Regions from separate parts of the Cohnella abietis genome, predicted to be linked through region 4. Evidence: riboswitches for the same ligand, from Rfam matches in the RefSeq annotation. Region 4 holds a riboswitch; each other region holds the start of a gene.
The links. A riboswitch is a leader RNA that binds a small molecule or an ion and turns the genes downstream of it on or off. The one in region 4 is predicted to bind cyclic di-AMP.

Region 1 (4,279 bases), 2.6 Mb from region 4:
TGCAGCCAAATCTGCCTCTTGGATTAACATCGTCTAACGATTTCCCTGATAGGCACTGGGGGACAGCAAGCTCTGCTATTGTATATTGCTGCGATAGCTCAATATAATCCAGCAGATTAGGCGATACGAGCTGATGCGCTACCCGGATTCCCATATCTCGCTCTGGATATATAATCCGATCAACACCAATTCGTTCCAGCACACGCCCATGCAGATCCGATACCGCTTTAGCCACGACCTTTTTGACCCCAAGATCCTTTAGAAGAATCGTAGCCAAAATGCTCGCTTGGACATCATCCCCAATCGCAACAATACCGCAATCGAAGTTACGCGCACCAATGGATCGAAGCACCTCTTCCTCTGTCGCATCCGCCACTACCGCATGTGTGAGTATATGGGAAAGATCCTGGACCTTCTCTTCATCACGATCGACACCAAGAACCTCATTACCTAGCCTCATAAGCTCAGTCCCCAAGCTTGATCCGAACCGTCCCAGCCCTATTATTACGAATTGATTCACTTTCATCCGGCTTCCGGCCCCCTACCCAATTATGATTTTCCCCTCTGCATGACGATAAAGCGCTCTTCCCTGTTTTGGTCCCAGAGCATAAGTCAAAGTTAAAGGCCCTAAACGACCTATGAACATCAGAATGATGATTGTTATTTTCCCCGTCACGGTTAGATCACCAGTTAACCCCATAGACAAGCCGACCGTACCGAACGCCGAGGTTACTTCGAACAGAATTTTCAAGAAGGCCGCATCCTCAGTCGTTGCTAACACCATAGTTCCAAGCATGACGATCCCAATACAGAACAAAGTGACCGTAACCGCCTTGTACACTCGTTCCTGTGCCAATCGGAGGCGGAATAACACAACATCGTCCTTACCACGAATCATCGCCAGCACTGCACCGACTAGAACAGCGAAAGTCGTTGTCTTAATCCCTCCACCTGTCGACCCAGGAGAAGCACCGATAAACATCAGAATGATGATGAAAAATTGCGTCGCTTGACGAAATTCCGTAACATCAACTGTAGTAACTCCTCCTGAACGAGTGGTGACCGATTGGAATAGCGATACGAGCAATTTATGACCAAACCCGGTATCTCCCACAGATCGCCCATTCGTGTATTCAAATATGAAAATAACAAGTGTGCCGACAACGATCAAAATAGCTGTTACACTAAGCACCACTTTGGTATGTAATGAAAACCTTTGTTTTTTGCGCCAATCGAACAAATCCGCAAGCACGATAAAACCAAAGCCACCGAGAATAATGAGTGCCATTGAAACGATATTCATATATACATCCGACGAGTAAGCTGAGAAGCTTTTGAATTCACCCGACAAATCAAATCCGGCATTATTGAAAATAGAAATGGAGTGAAACACACCATGATACAAAGCTTTTCCTACAGGCATATCGAACATAAAACGGATAAAAAACAAAATGGCACCAACAGTTTCAAGAGCCAATGCATAAACAATGACTTTTCTAACGAGTCTAACTAAGCCTTCAATACTTCCTTGATTAAGTGACTCCTGTAAAATAAGCCTTTCCTTAAGAGATATTTTTCTCCTGAGGATAAGAGCAAACAGTGTGGCAACTGTCATGAAGCCGATTCCGCCGATCTGGATGAGCAGAAGAATAACCCAGTGACCGAAGGTGGAAAAGTAAGTTCCCGTATCAAATACGACTAACCCCGTCACACACATGGCAGAGGTGGAAGTAAATAAGGCATCTATAAAGGACATCGATTGTCCGCTTATGGAAGCGATCGGCAGGCGTAGCAGCTGTGCGCCTATAAAAATAATGAATGCAAAACCCATAAGGAGTGTTCTCGGTGGAGAAACACTGAACCATCGAACGACTTTTCTAAACAAGAAGGTCACCTCTAACTACAAATTCATACCAAATTCATACACACTTTCTGAATCACCAAAAAACACTGGAACCCCAGTGCTTCGATTTCGCACATGATTCCCATTCGTATAGCCTACGAGGTTAGCTGTCGGGTTCGGGCTCGAACAGGCTGCCCTATCCAATGTTAAGTAAACACAATTGGAATTCACCCCGGGATCTCCGAATACAATTGAACTTGTACACGTGATTGTTTGGTTCCCCCGTTTTCAATAACATGAAATTCGGCTATTCATTAAATGAACTTGAAGTCGATTTAAGACGTACCTACGAATTATATTCTTTCCCTGTGTGGGGGACAACGTCAGAATGAGGGCAAACCTAGCCATCTAGACGATTAAATGGAGAGCAACCCACATGTTCAGCCCTCGCACGATGATTATCGCTCGCTTTCCTTTCATTTTCGTCGAAAATGAGAGATACTTGATGGAAATTAAGGTAGTAGTTAGCTAGAACCAACTGTATACGTTTACTTGAGCTTCTTTTGCAAAGGGAGAGATGATTTTTGAACTCACTTACTTCAAATCAATTGGATAGACGCTGGATATGGGCAGCTACCGTTGGACTAATCCTATTCTTGCTTATACAAGTATTCCCCGTTACCGGGCAATTGTTTACAACTGAAATCCAAAACGTGATGACACGATCTGAAGCAAAAAATAAAGCATTAGATTTGGCAGCTTCAAAATTCGGAATTAAGTCTGAACAAGTGCAGGAAGCAACTGTGACCCATTTGTCTGATAGCAACGCTGTAGCCTATTTATCCAAGTATAATTTCATGAAAACAGCCGATAAGCTCTGGACCCAAGCTACGCCAACGGACGTTTACGCCGTAAAGCTGCTGTTGAAAGATAGTCAGGATGCTTTACTGATTTCGCTCAATATGGAAAATGGAAAGCTTGTTGCTTGGAAGTTTGTTGGTAACAACGAACTCAATTCTGTAAGCTCTCGCTCAAAAGCGAATATTACCGATGAATCCGTCAGCTCTGCCCTACAATATGCTGAATTCTGGGGAATTCCAGCGGCTGAATGGACATGGGATGAAAGTCGTTCTGACAAGAGCAGCATGACATTCCTATCCCGTGAAGGCAACATCGGTGAAACACAGCTATGGCTGAAGGTTGTTGTTCCCGAAGGATTTAGCGCTCTTAAATCATCCAATCCCCCTTGGATTGGAGGCTCAATTGAATACGGAGTGGACTTACCCAAATCCTTTACCTCTTACTTAAAAAACCAAGAAAGCTTAGCTTCAAAGCTATCTATGTACGGATTTATTTTACCGCAGATCATTCTGTTCGTTCTCGCTATCATCTATGTGGGAAGTTATGGTGGCCAAACTTCTTATCTGAGAGGAATATTCCTTTCTGCTGTATATTTTGTGCTTTATGCAGGTATTACGTTTAACATGGTTCCAGGTTTAAGGGCTAGCCTATGGAAATCCGGGAATATCAGTGTTGACGTGAACACGGCGATAATCATTACAAGTATTATTATGTATGGTGCTATGGCTGTTCTCACCTATTTCTCCGCTGTTGCAGGAGACGGCTTGTGGAAATCTATGGGACATTCTCTTTGGCCAAGGTGGAAAGAAGCAGGCTACGGTATCACGGTGCTTAAAAGTATGCGAGTAGGTTATTTCTTGGCTTTTATCCTTCTCGGAGCGCAATCCCTTATTTTATTGATTTTGGAGAAAACGTTAGGCTCGTTCTCCTCTTCGGATGCATCCCAGTCTATGTACAATATGACTATTCCATTGTTACTTCCTTTACTCGCATGGTGTGCGGGTATATCAGAAGAGCTCCAAAGCCGTTTGTTAGGTATCGGCTTATTCCGTAAATGGCTCGTCGGAGGTGCGCGAAAAATACTTGGTCGAGAGCCGTCGCGAAGAACCGCGGTCACTCTTACACTTATAGCGATGATTCCACCGGGTTTGTTGTGGGCTATGGGTCATGTCGGTTATGCGATTTATCCCGTCTATACTCGTCTTATAGAGCTCGTTATTATGGCTATTCTGTTTGGTTGGTTTATGCTGCGTTTTGGCATTATGACAGTGATTTTTGCCCATGTTACACTCGACGCCATATTGATGGGCATGCAGATGATGTTCGATGGTCTCCCAGGCGATTTCTTCGCCGGAGCATTCAGCCTTATCATGCCAGGGCTAGCTGGAATAGTTATCTGGTGGCTTCATGGTGTAATTAAAGGGAAGCCCAAGCCTACGGCTGTTTAGAGTAATTAGGCTGAGTTCCTCCTTTCAGTTACCGTCACTCTCTGTAGCCTTTCCCACCGCCATCTTTTTGACAAATTAGATTGCCGGCTGTAGCTAGCTTAGCTCGTGGGAGTTCCAGAAGGGTTTT
Region 2 (4,279 bases), 2.6 Mb from region 4:
TGTCTTTATGGACGAATAGCTCTGATGCTGTAGCTAAGCCTTCCGGTGTAAAATGGTCTGAGCTTGAGCGCAGATATGAGGGTGTTTTTGTATTGTCTGCATCGCGCGGATCACGCAAAGTGGCATTGACGTTTGACGATGTCCCAGATCCAAGGTTTACGCCACAGGTGCTCAATGTGCTGAAGAGGAAGAAGATTCATGCGACCTTTTTTGTCGTTGGAACACGCAGCAGTAAGCATCCCGATTTATTGAGGCGTATCCATAGAGAAGGCCATAACATTGGCAACCATTCGTACAGCCATCCTGATTTTTCGAAGCTACCTTTGGTGAAAATGCAAGAGCAGATCGGCAGAGCGGAGGCGGTAATAGAGGGGATTGTTGGGTTTAATCCAAAGCTTGTGCGCCCGCCATATGGTGAAATATTGCCAAGACAATTAGAGTGGGCGAAGAAAAAGAATTATACCGTTGTCAACTGGGATGTGGACTCCTCGGATTGGCGTCAATTGAGCGCAGAGCAGGTTTTTCGGAATGTGACTAGAGCAGTTCGGCCAGGATCAGTTGTCCTAATGCATGCAGGAGGAGGCCAAGGCCAGAATTTATTAGGCACAGTTAACGCACTTCCGCGAATTATAGACTGGCTTCGCCTTCATGACTATGAGCCAGTTACTTTGACGGAGCTATTGGCCATACCTGAGAAACGGTAGGGACAAGCATTATAGAAAAAAAGGGCCATCCAACAGCACATTAAATGTGATGGATAGCCCCAAAAGATACAGTTTTCTGTAAAAAACCTTACTTAGTTCAAAATATATACCTTAACACTCTGAAATCCAAAATCAGATACAAAATTGCGCGAGCCAGGAACGAAAATGTCGATACGATTGCCTTTAATAGCGCCGCCCTTATCAGTTGCTGTAGCGACTAAGCCGCCTGTCGGCAAGCCGGCGAAATCATACCCAGTAATGAAAACCTTGGTTCCTAAAGGAATAACATCTGAATCAACGGCTATCGTTCCAAGCTTAAGCGGATTGCCGAAGTAATCAACTGCGCCCCATTTGCCATTCTCCTCAGATGAAGCCGAATAAGCTGATGCTGTGATGTTTATGACTTTGGAGAAGGGTAAGGATTGACCGCTTGACGTCGTAATGGATTGGGCCGAAACTACTGGTTCGGCTATTGGGACGGAATCCATTGCTGCTTTCGATAAATTGTTCGGGATAACCAGTTTTAATCCTGCGTAAATGTTCAATGGATCAACTTTAGGATTGGCATTCATGAGCTGCTGAAGCGGGACACCCATTTGCTTCGAGAGCTTCCAGAACGTATCGTTTTCCTTAGCCGTATAGGCGGTAGCCGCGTGAGCGGTTAATCCCGGGAGCAGAATAGCAGCTCCTAATACTAGCGCTGCAGATCGTGTACTTAGCTTTTTCCAACTGTGATTCATTGATAAAATCCTCCTAGATTGGCCGGCGAGGTTAGCTGTCGGACTCGGGCTGGGAGACAACCCTACGCTTGATTATTGCGATTCACCCCAAGTACAATCGGTTGCCCGGAAGGTACTTTTGTTTCTTTTCCCCCGCACCTGGCGGTTTTGGCCGAATTTTTGTGCAAATCTAAGCATGGTTACTAAAACAATTACTAAACCATTCATTAGATCGCGATGTTACAACGTACTACCCCTTCCATTGTTTGGGTAGCCGCCTTTACTACTTGTAAAAGGTTAGCATAGTAAAGAGGGGTATCCTACAGGAAAGTTAAGGTAAACGCTCTCAAACCCTTGCTACGACAGGCTTAAATAGTGGTCTGGTTCCGGGCAAAATAAGCTCTTGTTTCCTCAATGAGATAGCGTGTAGAAGGTGCAAGCCACGCAGGATCGCCATGGATAAGAGACGTCGTCCGCTTTGTTTCCTCCAGCTCTGGGATTCGCACGAGATACAAATCATTATCTTTAAGCACTTGCTCGCGTAAATAGGATTTGGGCAATAGAGTACCTGCTCTACAAGCGGACAACAAACGGATGATCGCCTCGAAGGAGTCGATTTCCATGCGGACGTCTGGCTTCAGATTATGCCTACGGAATAACTGGTCAGTAAGCGTGCGATACCAAGTGCCTGGAGCGAACAAAATCATCGGCAAGCCATTCAAATCGTCGACCTCAAATTGTGTTCTTTCTAATATAAAGTGTGTTCTAGGAAGAACGAGTATAAGATGATCGTCAAACAAGGGTAAACTGGTAATGGAGGCATCGTCCTCGACGGATGAGGCGACTAGTCCGAAATCAACCTTGCGTTCCTTTACTAGCGTAGTAATTTCATGCGACTTGCCGGTCACTGCTTTAATTTCAAGATTCGGGTGCTTCTCTGTCATCGCAGTAATCAGAGCAGGTAGTGTCGTCTGAAGGGTCGTTAGACTAGCGCCAATTGTAGCTATAGGTGCTTCCGCGGATTTGAAGGCGTTCAGCTTCTGTAAGTAGCTGCCGTGAAAGCGGCGTAGCTCCAATGCAAATTCGTAAGTGAGCTGTCCGGCTGCAGTTAGCTCCAATCGCTTTCCGATTCTTCTGAATAAATCGACCTCTAGCTCAGATTCTAGTCGAGCAATTCTACGTGATAAGGCAGGCTGAGATAGATTTAGCCTTTCGGCCGCTTTATTCAGACTTGTATGCTCCACAATCATAGAAAACAGACGCATATCCTCAAGCATATGGCTTCACCATTCCCTTATGCAAAATAGTTATAAGTAATAATATTAAATAAGCAATTCCATTATAAGCGAAAATAGAGTAACCTTAAAAGCGATGACATTAAGGTGACGATTGGTTAAGTCTGACATTAAAGTCGAACAGAAGGATGCGAAAGGAGATCGAAGACAGATATGAAAGGTAATTCTTACCTACCGAGAAAGCTTCATTCGCTACTTGGTGTAATTCCGCTCGGATTGTTCATTATCGAGCATGCATTAACGAACTACTCCGCTTGGGAAGGCGGAACGGAGGGCTTTAGCAGCATGATTGATCTGCTAAATAGCTTGCCCCTCGTTTTCTTTATAGAAATGTTCGTTATATGGCTCCCGATGTTATTTCATGGGGTTTATGGTTTGTATATCGCTTATCAATCAAACGTAAATACGGGGCGATTCAGCTACGGACGTAACTGGGCATTTACGTTGCAACGGATTACAGGTGTAATTACGTTTATCTTCGTAGCTTGGCACGTTTACGAAACCCGTGTTCAGATTGCACTTGGTAATGTCACGCATGAGGAATTAGGACAGCACATGAATAGCATCGTAAGTAATCCAACTGTATTTACGATTTATGTTGTTGCCGTAATTGCTGCAACCTTCCACTTTGCTAACGGTCTCTGGGCATTTCTTGTTAGCTGGGGTATTACTGTTGGTCCGCGTGCACAAAAAATTTCTTCTAATATTTGCATGGTCATCTTCGTGATCATTGCTACTTTGTTCTTATTGTCTCTGTTCGCGTTCCGCGGCGATGAGTTCGCATCGGCAGCAGCAGCTACATTGAGTTCAGTCACAGTAGGTTAGAGGGAGGGAGAACTTAGAATGGCTACTCAAAAGGTAATTGTCGTTGGAGGCGGGCTTGCTGGCTTGATGGCGACAATCAAAGCGGCTGAAGCCGGGGTAAGGGTTGATTTATTTTCAATCGTGCCTGTAAAAAGATCACATTCCGTTTGCGCGCAAGGTGGCATAAACGGAGCAGTTAATACCAAAGGTGAAGGCGACTCCCCTTGGGAGCACTTTGATGATACGGTTTATGGAGGCGACTTTCTCGCGAATCAGCCGCCAGTAAAAGCGATGTGCGAAGCAGCGCCGGGTATTATCCACTTAATGGACCGGATGGGTGTTATGTTCAATCGGACGCCAGAAGGTTTGCTTGATTTCCGCCGTTTCGGAGGTACACAGTATCACCGTACAGCTTTTGCGGGTGCAACGACTGGTCAACAGCTGCTTTACGCGTTGGACGAGCAGGTACGTCGCTGGGAAGCTGCAGGACTAGTGCAGAAATTTGAGCATTGGGAATTTACTTCGGTCGTTCTTGACGATGACGGAGTATGCCGCGGTATTTCTGCGCAAGATCTACGCTCCATGGAAACAGTAACCTTCCGTGGCGATGCTGTTATTCTTGCAACAGGCGGTCCTGGTATTATTTTTGGTAAAACGACGAACTCGGTTATTAATACAGGAACTGCTGCGAGTGCTGTATACCAACAAGGTGTACATTATGCTAACGGCGAGTTTATTCAGATCCATCCGACTGCGA
Region 3 (4,279 bases), 3.5 Mb from region 4:
CCACTTCCTTGCCTATATATCAAACTGATCGAATATATAATTAGTAACGACTCTCATAGCTGTAAACATCAATAAATACAAAATAAATGCTTTCCAGTTAGCTTTTATATTTTTAGAGAAGAAAATAACGAAAGTAATCGTCATTAACATAACCCATATTCCATCTTTAATAATCTCTTCCTTAATCATCGAGCCAACCTCTTTCTGCACATCGTACTTAAAACACACACAATCCTTAGCGATGAAAATGCGGGCACTGTCGGTAAACGGTGGAACGAATTAGTCGGACCACTTTGCGCTTATCTTCTAGCAAATTTGCACTGGTAGCCGCTCCGACATGAAGCCGGTTCGCCCCCCCTAAATCCGTAGAGTGTCGTGGGATTACTTTAACATGCACTGTCATCTGCTAACAAGCATAAATGGCTGCGGTCAAGTCGTTACGACAACCGGTTTTCCATCAAATTAGTCCGTTCTCAGCGGCTTGCAACTCACCGACACCAAGTTTTCCACCATTTAGTCCGCCCACAGCGGTCTACAGCGCACCTACACCCGGTTTCCCACCATTTAGTCCGTTCTCAGCGGTCTACAGCTCACAGAAACTCGGTTTTCCGCCAATTAGTACGCCCACAGCGGTCTACAGCTCAACAACTCCCGGTTTCCCACCAATTAGTCCGTTCTCAGCGGTCTACAGCTCAACAACTCCCGGTTTTCCACCATTTAGTCCGTTCTCAGCGGTCTACAGCTCAACAACTCCCGGTTTTCCGCCATTTAGTCCGCCCACAGCGGTCTAAAGCACACCTAAACTCGGTTTTCCGCCATTTAGTCCGTTCTCAGCGGTCTACAGCTCAACAACTCCCGGTTTTCCGCCAATTAGTCCGTTCTCAGTGGTCTACAGCTCACAGAAACTCGGTTTCCCACCATTTAGTCCGCCCACAGCGGCCGAAAGATATACTTCCCAGAAAATACTTCCCTGAAAAAGTAAAGAAGCTGCCCATAATTTAGCTTATGGAACAGCCTCCCACTATTATAAGCTTTACTTGTTCTGACCTGTATAGATGTGGATCGCATCTCTTAGAAATTGTGCTGAGCCTGGCTGAGCAGCGTCATAGTATGCGCGGAATCGTTCGTCATCCACGTACCCTTGGGCAAGTCCCGCATGGGCTTCTTTACTGTATTCGCTCCAATAATACATCAACCATTTTTTGTGCAGATCTGCGGCCATCTGAGCAATATCACTAGCAGGGTCACCCGTCTTGTATGCCTCTGCCAAAGTAGCATGCACTTCCTCGGTAAGGCGTGTGTGCTCATCGTGCTCCTGCTGCGTCATGTCCAGCTGCTTCTTATTCGACCTGTTAACAGTATCATCACCATACCGCTTGCGAATTTCTGTGCCATACAATGTCTCATTGTCATTAATGAGCTTCTGCTTAAACCCTTCAAATCTTTCTTCATCTGACATAGTAAGTCTCCCCTCGTTCAGAGCTATTGTCTTTTCCACGTTGGCAATTAGCTGATCCAGTTGTTTTCTCTTGTCGAGAAGCTGCTCGCGATGTTCTAGAAGGGCTTTAGCACCGTCGAAAGAAGAGTCATTAACGATCTCTCTGATGCTGTCCAGGCTGATCCCCAGCTCCCTGTGAAAAAGGATTTGCTGCAGCCTTTCCACTTCAGATTGACCGTAGATTCGATAACCTGATGAGCTCATTCTTGCCGGCTTAAGAATGCCAATCTCATCATAGTAACGAAGTGTTCGCGTACTGACCCCCGCCAATCGACCTAGCTTTTGCACCGTATATTCCATGCGGTCACCTCCTGACAACATAACTGTACAGCTTTACGTAACGTCAAAGTCAACAGCTTTGTTTGAAAAGGGAGTTTCCTAAGAGCTTTGATGTGCGAACCTTTAATTTGCTTACCTTTGATTTGCTCGCCTTGGTTACGTGAATTCCCTATCTAGTTGCGCATTCATCCACTTAACCGCGACGCCATGCGACAAATGGATCCCAATTTCCCCACCCATACTGCGCAATCATCCACTTAGCCGAGAAATCCTACAACAAATGGATGCCCATTCACCAACCCAAGCCGCGCAACCAACCACTTACCCATTACGCCCGACAACAAATTGATAACCTACCCACTCGTGCTTACGGTATGGAAGAAGCTGCACTTCCAAATCAGCATAGGAACGCTCCAAGTTGTCTTTGATCATTTTATCGACGATTACTAGGCCGTTCGACATGCTTGCATACTCCATAGCACTCTTAATTCCCTCACCGTAGTAAAGGCTTTGAACAGGAGATTCTAATCCCGTCTGAATACCCTGCACGGACCCCAAGCTAATGCCAACAGCGCAGCGATACTGCGAATCTATTCCTTCACGTTCAAAAGACGGAAGAATAACATTATTAATAGCATTGATGATCTGCACTCCACAAATGCAGCTATGAAGACTCGAATCCGGCTTCGATAAGGGGAAGATTGCTGTATACGCATGATGGTTGCCCTCAATAAGTAAGCCGCCCCACCCTATAACAATTTGAGAAATAACGGAAATAAATCGGTATACTGCTGTTTGCGTATGGGCAAAATCATAATCTTGCGACTCTCTATTCGTATTTTGAATAATTAGGTGCAAGACAGCATATCTCTCCTCATTAGGATCTAACGCGGGGTTCGATACGTTCTGTTGAACGATTAACTGTGACTGCTCCATCAGACTATTGTAATTACTTTTTACTGAAAGGGCTTGATCCATAACACTCACCTCCATTAATTTCTTGTCGGGTGACAAATACAAAAAAGAACCTCAAGCTAAGGAACGCAAATACGTTCCAGCAGTTAGGGTTCAAAAATAACAAAAAGAACCCCGTTACAGGGTCCGAAGGTTTCTCCAAATGAAGTTAGAAACAGACCCATCTACTGCTGACGAGGTTAGCTGACGGACTTGGGTAAGATGGTACCCTACATTCTTAACGAATGATTCGCCCCACTAGACTGGTTCCCCCGCTTTTCGAAACGTAATTCGAAAATTAAGCGTATTATAATTTTAGGCTTAATAAATTGGAATGTCAACGTCTCTTAATAAGTCTCTTTACAGCTTGATTTGAATACACATGTGCGGAAACGTTATGATCAGTACATAGTGACAACCAACGGCCTTATTTTCACGAATAATTCTCCACATTTTTACCAGAATTAGGAGGAAGAGATATGCAACAGTCTCGTAAATGGTCAGATCGATTCAAATGGATGGTTCTAAATCAGAAGCTCATCCTGTTTCTCGTTATTGTTCTCTTACTTACGCTTAACATCTTTGTCATTAACAAAATTTCTTACGTGTTCCACCCGTTTATTGTCATCTTAGAAACTGTATTTCTGCCTTTCCTGCTCACTGGAGTCGCCTTCTATTTGTTAAATCCTATTGTTGATTTCTTTGAACGAAAGAGATTTCCACGAGTGTATTCCATTGTCATATTGTATCTGATCATTATCGGGATTATTACATTAGTCGTTATGATTGTGTTTCCGTTACTTCGCGATCAGATTTTTAGCTTAATTGAAAACTTTCCGGCCTATAGCCGAGTTGCACAGGAAAAATCCGAGGAGCTTATCGGCAGTGAGTTTTTCAGTCAGCTTCAGCACACGATCGGTTTCGATTCCACAAAGCTAGCCGATGATTTCTCATCTCGAGCATCAAGTTTACTTAGTAACACTTGGTCAGGACTAGGAAGCTTGCTCGGTAGAATAACTGAAACGGTTCTTGCAGTCGTTACCGTACCTTTCATCTTGTTCTATCTGCTCAAGGATCGTAGGAAATTAACTCCTTTCGTTCTTGGGTTTGTACCTACACCCCTGCGTAAACGTTCATTCCGGGTCTTGCTTGAAATGAACCATCAAATCAGCTCCTATATACGTGGGCAAATTATCGTAAGCTTCTGTATAGGGTTTCTACTGTACATCGGTTACCTCATAATCGGGTTGGATTATTCCCTCGTACTGGCCGTAATCGCAGCTTGCACGAGTATTGTTCCTTACTTAGGACCTGCAATTGCTATTACTCCAGCATTGATCGTAGCTATGGTTACCTCGCCTGTCATGCTTCTGAAAATGATTGTGATTTGGACAATCGTCCAGCTTATAGAGGGGAAATTTATTTCTCCTCAAATCATGGGAAGATCCATGCATATTCATCCTGTGACGATAATCTTTGTTATTCTTACTGCTGGCAACCTATTTGGTATTCTCGGGATTATACTAGCCGTACCTGGATATGCCATTC
Region 4 (4,279 bases):
GTTTCAGTCTCTGATCGGTGTTTCTACCAAGGAATTTCTGAGCATTATTAGGTTTCAGAGTGTATTGCATAACATTAAACAAACCCAAGTCCCGATTAACTGGTCAGCGATTTCCCTGCAAGGGGGTTATTATGATCAATCGCATTTCATTAACGAGTTTAAGAAACGCTATGGATTAACGCCAGGGAGTATTTTTACAGGATAGTGTCCTATTTTTCCAATACAAGAAGCTGCACAAACGATAAGATTAACTTAAAACCACTAGGAGGTCTCGTCCATGCTATCTGTAACTGCGAATTTGAAAGTAGATAATGTTAAGGAAACTTTAGAGTTCTACAAGGAAGTTCTAGGCTTTGAGGTTGTGGTGACCGTACCTGAATATGATCAGCCCGTATTGAATTGGGGGATGGTTAAGAACAATGGCGCCGAGCTGATGTTTCAAGAAAAGAGCAGCTTGGAGGAAGAGTACCCGGTGTTAAAGAGTAACGGCGGTGTAGGTGGCTTAAGCTTATTTTTTAAGGTAGAGGATATAGGTAGCACGTTTGAGAAAATAAAAGGTAAAGCCACAGTAATCAAGGAGATCCATACAACCTTCTACGATACGAAGGAGTTCGCGATACTAGACAATAATGGTTTTGTGCTAACAATTGCGGAGTAAAGGTAGTTGTGAGCTATAAGTCGCTGTCAGCGGCCTGAATTGGTGGAACACCGGATAGAGGAGAGTTGCAAGCTTTCGCCAGCCCTCAAAAGGCAGCAATAGTGAACCTGCGATCCTCTATCTCCTTCACCAGCGAGTAAAAAGTAACATTAGTGAACGCACGGTTCTCTATCGCCCCCGCCAGCGCGTAAAAAGTAACAATAGTGAACGCACAGTTCTCTATCACCCCTGGCAGCACGAAAAAAGTACCAATAGTGAACGCACAGTTCTCTATCGCCGCCGCCAGCGAGTAAAAAGTAACAATAGTGAACGCACAGTTCTCTATCACCCCTGGCAGCGCGAAAAAAGTAACATTAGTGAACGCACGGTTCTCTATCGCCCCCGCCAGCGAGTAAAAAGTAACATTAGTGAAACCCCAGTGCTCTATCTCCCCAGTCAGCTCGCAACAAGTAACAATAGTGACCCCCCTGTTTTCTATCGCCGCCGCCAGCGAGTAAAAAGTAACATTAGTGAACGCACGGTTCTCTATCGCCCCCGCCAGCGAGTAAAAAGTAACAATAGTGAACCCCCAGTGCTCTATCACCGCTGTCAGCCCTTAAACTAATAAGTGTCTGGCGATGGTCTAAATGGTGGCACCGGTTGGGTAGTGGAGTGCTGCGAGTAGCTGTGATCTAAATGGTGGCACCGGTTGGGTAGTGGAGTACTGCGAGTAGCTGTGGTCTAAATGGTGGCGCCGGTTGGGTAGTGGAGTACTGCGAGTAGCTGTGGTCTAAATGGTGGCGCCGGTTGGGTAGTGGAGTGCTGCGAGTAGCTGTGGTCTAAATGGTGGGGCTAGGTAGTGGAGTGCTGCGAGTAAATGTGTTCTATCTGGTTGCACTGGGTTGGGTAGTGGGAGTACTGCGAATAGCTGTGGTTTGAATTGTGGAATGCCGGGTAATGGTGTACAGAGAGCGGCTATTGTCTAAATGGTGGAATCCCGGATAGTGGTGAGCTGCCAGCTGCTGCAGGTCGCAGCCTGCCCTTGCAAGTCGCCGTAAGCTGTCTAAGCGTCTGTAAATAAGGGAGTTAGCTAGTTAAAGGGCGTAAATTGCGAGTCTAGAGCATCTAAGGAAATACGAAGCTAGAGGCACAGTATAGCGAGGCATAGGCAGTGATCAGGCTGTTGTTAAACCACACTTTAAAACCACGAAGGCCCGCATCGGCGGGCCCTCATAATACTGCTAAAGAGTGATTACGATTTAGCAGCATCTGCTACTTCGACGGCTTCTGGCTCAGTAGCTACTTTCTTGTACGTTTCTGTGTCCATCACACGACGAGCGCCAAGATAGCGTTTCGCGTAGTAGCTCTCATCAAGAGAGGTGATGGTTACACCTTTGGAAGCTGCATGAGCAAATTTGTTGTTACCAACATAAATGCCTACATGAGATACGCCGCTGCCACTCGTATTAAAAAACACGAGATCGCCAGCGCGAAGATCTTCCTGGGCTACTTTCTTGCCCCCATCCCAATTGAACATGTCTTTAGAAGTACGAGGAAGGTCGAGACCAAGTTCATTGAATACATAACCGGTAAAGCCGGAGCAGTCAAATCCCTTCGTTGTCGTTCCACCATACTTATAATCAGTTCCAATTAGGGGTGCAACAGATTTGTCGAGCTTGGAGTCGGCGAATGCGCTGCCTATCTGGAAAGAAAAAAGTAGAGCAAGGGAAAACATGAACACTGAAACTTTGCGCAAAACAGGTGACTCCTTCCGATGCCTACGAGGTTAGCTGGAGGGTTCGGTAGAAGGTTCCCCTATGGCTCCTGTGAAGCAAAGCCAATTCACCCGACTAGATGGTTCCCCCGTTTCCCAGTGACGGGAACTCGGCAGTTTTTTTATTACTTAGACTTATATATTCGGTTATCATGACGAATTTCCTGCATCTTCTAGATTAGAATTCCCTAATCTTAGTCCAAAACTAGGGATTAATACCCCCCTTTCTCTTCATAAATTTACCTCCGATAATAACGCCAAACCCCGGCTGCAGCCATTAATAGGCGCAACCGGGGAATGTCCCAGTAAAAATATTGTCGAAGGGGACGAGAGACTTACGACTCCGTCTTACACCAGACCTGATACTGTGAAGCAGAAATCCACAGTGTTAGTAATGAACGTGCGAAGTGAAAAGCCTGATGCAGCACTACGGCGAGAAATCCAGACCAGAGCAATGATACGGCCCATGCCGTGGCGGATACTGCCAAACCGATGCCGAGCAATATCAATGTGATACATACTAGAGGGAACGCCCGGCGAAGAGCTATTCCTAAACCCTTAAAGATTCCTTCTCGAGAGGCCGCTCCGAACTGCATGAATTGAAACAGCAGGTGTAAGCTTAACCCTAATGCCATCCAAGCTGCGGCATAGGGCAACAGTCCCTGAAGCCAAGCTGTTAAGGAGGATTCTGAGAAAAAGCGGTCTTTGGCTAGTGGCAGCAGCCATACGGCGGGAAGTAGAATGAGCCCGTTCTCCAGCCAATAAAGCAGGGTTACTGGTTTCCAGACGCTCCGGATTCCTAACCATACCCTTGTTCCCTCACCCTCCACCGCGTGATGAAAGGAGTAATATACACCGGCATTGAACAAAGGAGTGAGTACCATCCTTATCAGAAGCAATCCGCCTAGCATCCAGAGAACCTCGTTAGCGAGGTCGGTCTTGAGAAGACGAAATTGGGCTTCGATGAGGAACAGATGGGCAGCGTCGGAGTTTGGATGCGCATCCGGATAACGTGCCAGGATGGGCGTTACGACTGAATCGACGAACCGGTAGAGGAAAAACCCCCACAGTAAGCGATACAGGAAAAGGAGAACCAATACATATTTATGCCGGACAGCCATGTCCCATCCCTTTTTTAATAAACGACGCATTCCCTAATCACCTCACCACACCAATGTGCCGAACAATCCTTCAATAATCTGTGTTATACCGGTTACGAAGCGTGTGCGTTCTTCCTTAGGAACCTCGGTCTTGAGATAGTTGTTGTATCTGCGGTTATCGAGGACGACATTAAGGTTAGGATCGATGGCTACATACTCCAAAGGTGTGGTGGAGCTTAGTTGCAGTTGCGCGTGGTTTTGCACACCATCCCACTTTTTGCGTATTGTCTGACCATCCTGGAACTTAAACAAGACTAATACGGGCTGAGCACTGCCGCCGTTACGCCTTAGAAGCACCTGGCTCTCATAACCGTTTGCGGTCTTGTGTGCAGTAATGGAATCAACAGAGAAATCTGTCATTTGCCCCTGCTGAATGTAAGACTGGAAGAAGTCGTCCCACTTGGTTTTTGTAACACTTTCCACGACCTTCTTAAAGTCCGCGGAGGTAGGATGCTTAAATTTATTTTTTTGAAAATAAGTCCGCATGATCTTACTCATCGTCTTATCACCCACTTGGCGCTCCAAGGAAGAAAGCACGAGCTTACCGCGAATATAGACATTTTCGGCATATCCTTCTGAGGAGCGATAGCGCCATGAAAATTGATTAAGCGGCTCTGGGTTGGTCATATAGCTGGCTTCAATCGGAATATTGGGTAGTACTCCATAGATACTGGCCATTAGCTTATCCTCGGTGTAAGAGGTGAAGCC

Region 1: linked by a shared signal. The riboswitch ahead of KCTCHS21_RS21975 (TrkH family potassium uptake protein) and the one ahead of KCTCHS21_RS02295 (C40 family peptidase) in region 4 are both predicted to bind cyclic di-AMP.
Region 2: linked by a shared signal. The riboswitch ahead of KCTCHS21_RS21960 (3D domain-containing protein) and the one ahead of KCTCHS21_RS02295 (C40 family peptidase) in region 4 are both predicted to bind cyclic di-AMP.
Region 3: linked by a shared signal. The riboswitch ahead of KCTCHS21_RS17470 (hypothetical protein) and the one ahead of KCTCHS21_RS02295 (C40 family peptidase) in region 4 are both predicted to bind cyclic di-AMP.

What each region holds. Positions count from the first base shown of each region.
Region 1 covers NZ_AP019400.1:4,993,816-4,998,094, forward strand. Annotated here, with positions in the region: gene KCTCHS21_RS21970 (potassium channel family protein) at 1-526, opposite strand, end outside; gene KCTCHS21_RS21975 (TrkH family potassium uptake protein) at 542-1,831, opposite strand; cyclic di-AMP (ydaO/yuaA leader) riboswitch at 1,981-2,162, opposite strand; gene KCTCHS21_RS21980 (CPBP family intramembrane glutamic endopeptidase) at 2,428-4,152, shown strand.
Region 2 covers NZ_AP019400.1:4,989,191-4,993,469, reverse strand. Annotated here, with positions in the region: gene KCTCHS21_RS21965 (polysaccharide deacetylase family protein) at 1-704, shown strand, start outside; gene KCTCHS21_RS21960 (3D domain-containing protein) at 797-1,444, opposite strand; cyclic di-AMP (ydaO/yuaA leader) riboswitch at 1,450-1,607, opposite strand; gene KCTCHS21_RS21955 (LysR family transcriptional regulator) at 1,792-2,700, opposite strand; gene KCTCHS21_RS21950 (succinate dehydrogenase cytochrome b558 subunit) at 2,872-3,543, shown strand; gene sdhA (succinate dehydrogenase flavoprotein subunit) at 3,562-4,279, shown strand, end outside.
Region 3 covers NZ_AP019400.1:4,008,763-4,013,041, forward strand. Annotated here, with positions in the region: gene KCTCHS21_RS17460 (hypothetical protein) at 13-210, opposite strand; gene KCTCHS21_RS17465 (MerR family transcriptional regulator) at 1,034-1,798, opposite strand; gene KCTCHS21_RS17470 (hypothetical protein) at 2,099-2,755, opposite strand; cyclic di-AMP (ydaO/yuaA leader) riboswitch at 2,906-3,046, opposite strand; gene KCTCHS21_RS17475 (AI-2E family transporter) at 3,211-4,279, shown strand, end outside.
Region 4 covers NZ_AP019400.1:543,749-548,027, forward strand. Annotated here, with positions in the region: gene KCTCHS21_RS02280 (helix-turn-helix domain-containing protein) at 1-205, shown strand, start outside; gene KCTCHS21_RS02285 (VOC family protein) at 278-658, shown strand; gene KCTCHS21_RS02290 (hypothetical protein) at 744-1,241, opposite strand; gene KCTCHS21_RS02295 (C40 family peptidase) at 1,890-2,393, opposite strand; cyclic di-AMP (ydaO/yuaA leader) riboswitch at 2,398-2,537, opposite strand; gene KCTCHS21_RS02300 (hypothetical protein) at 2,747-3,562, opposite strand; gene KCTCHS21_RS02305 (M1 family metallopeptidase) at 3,575-4,279, opposite strand, start outside.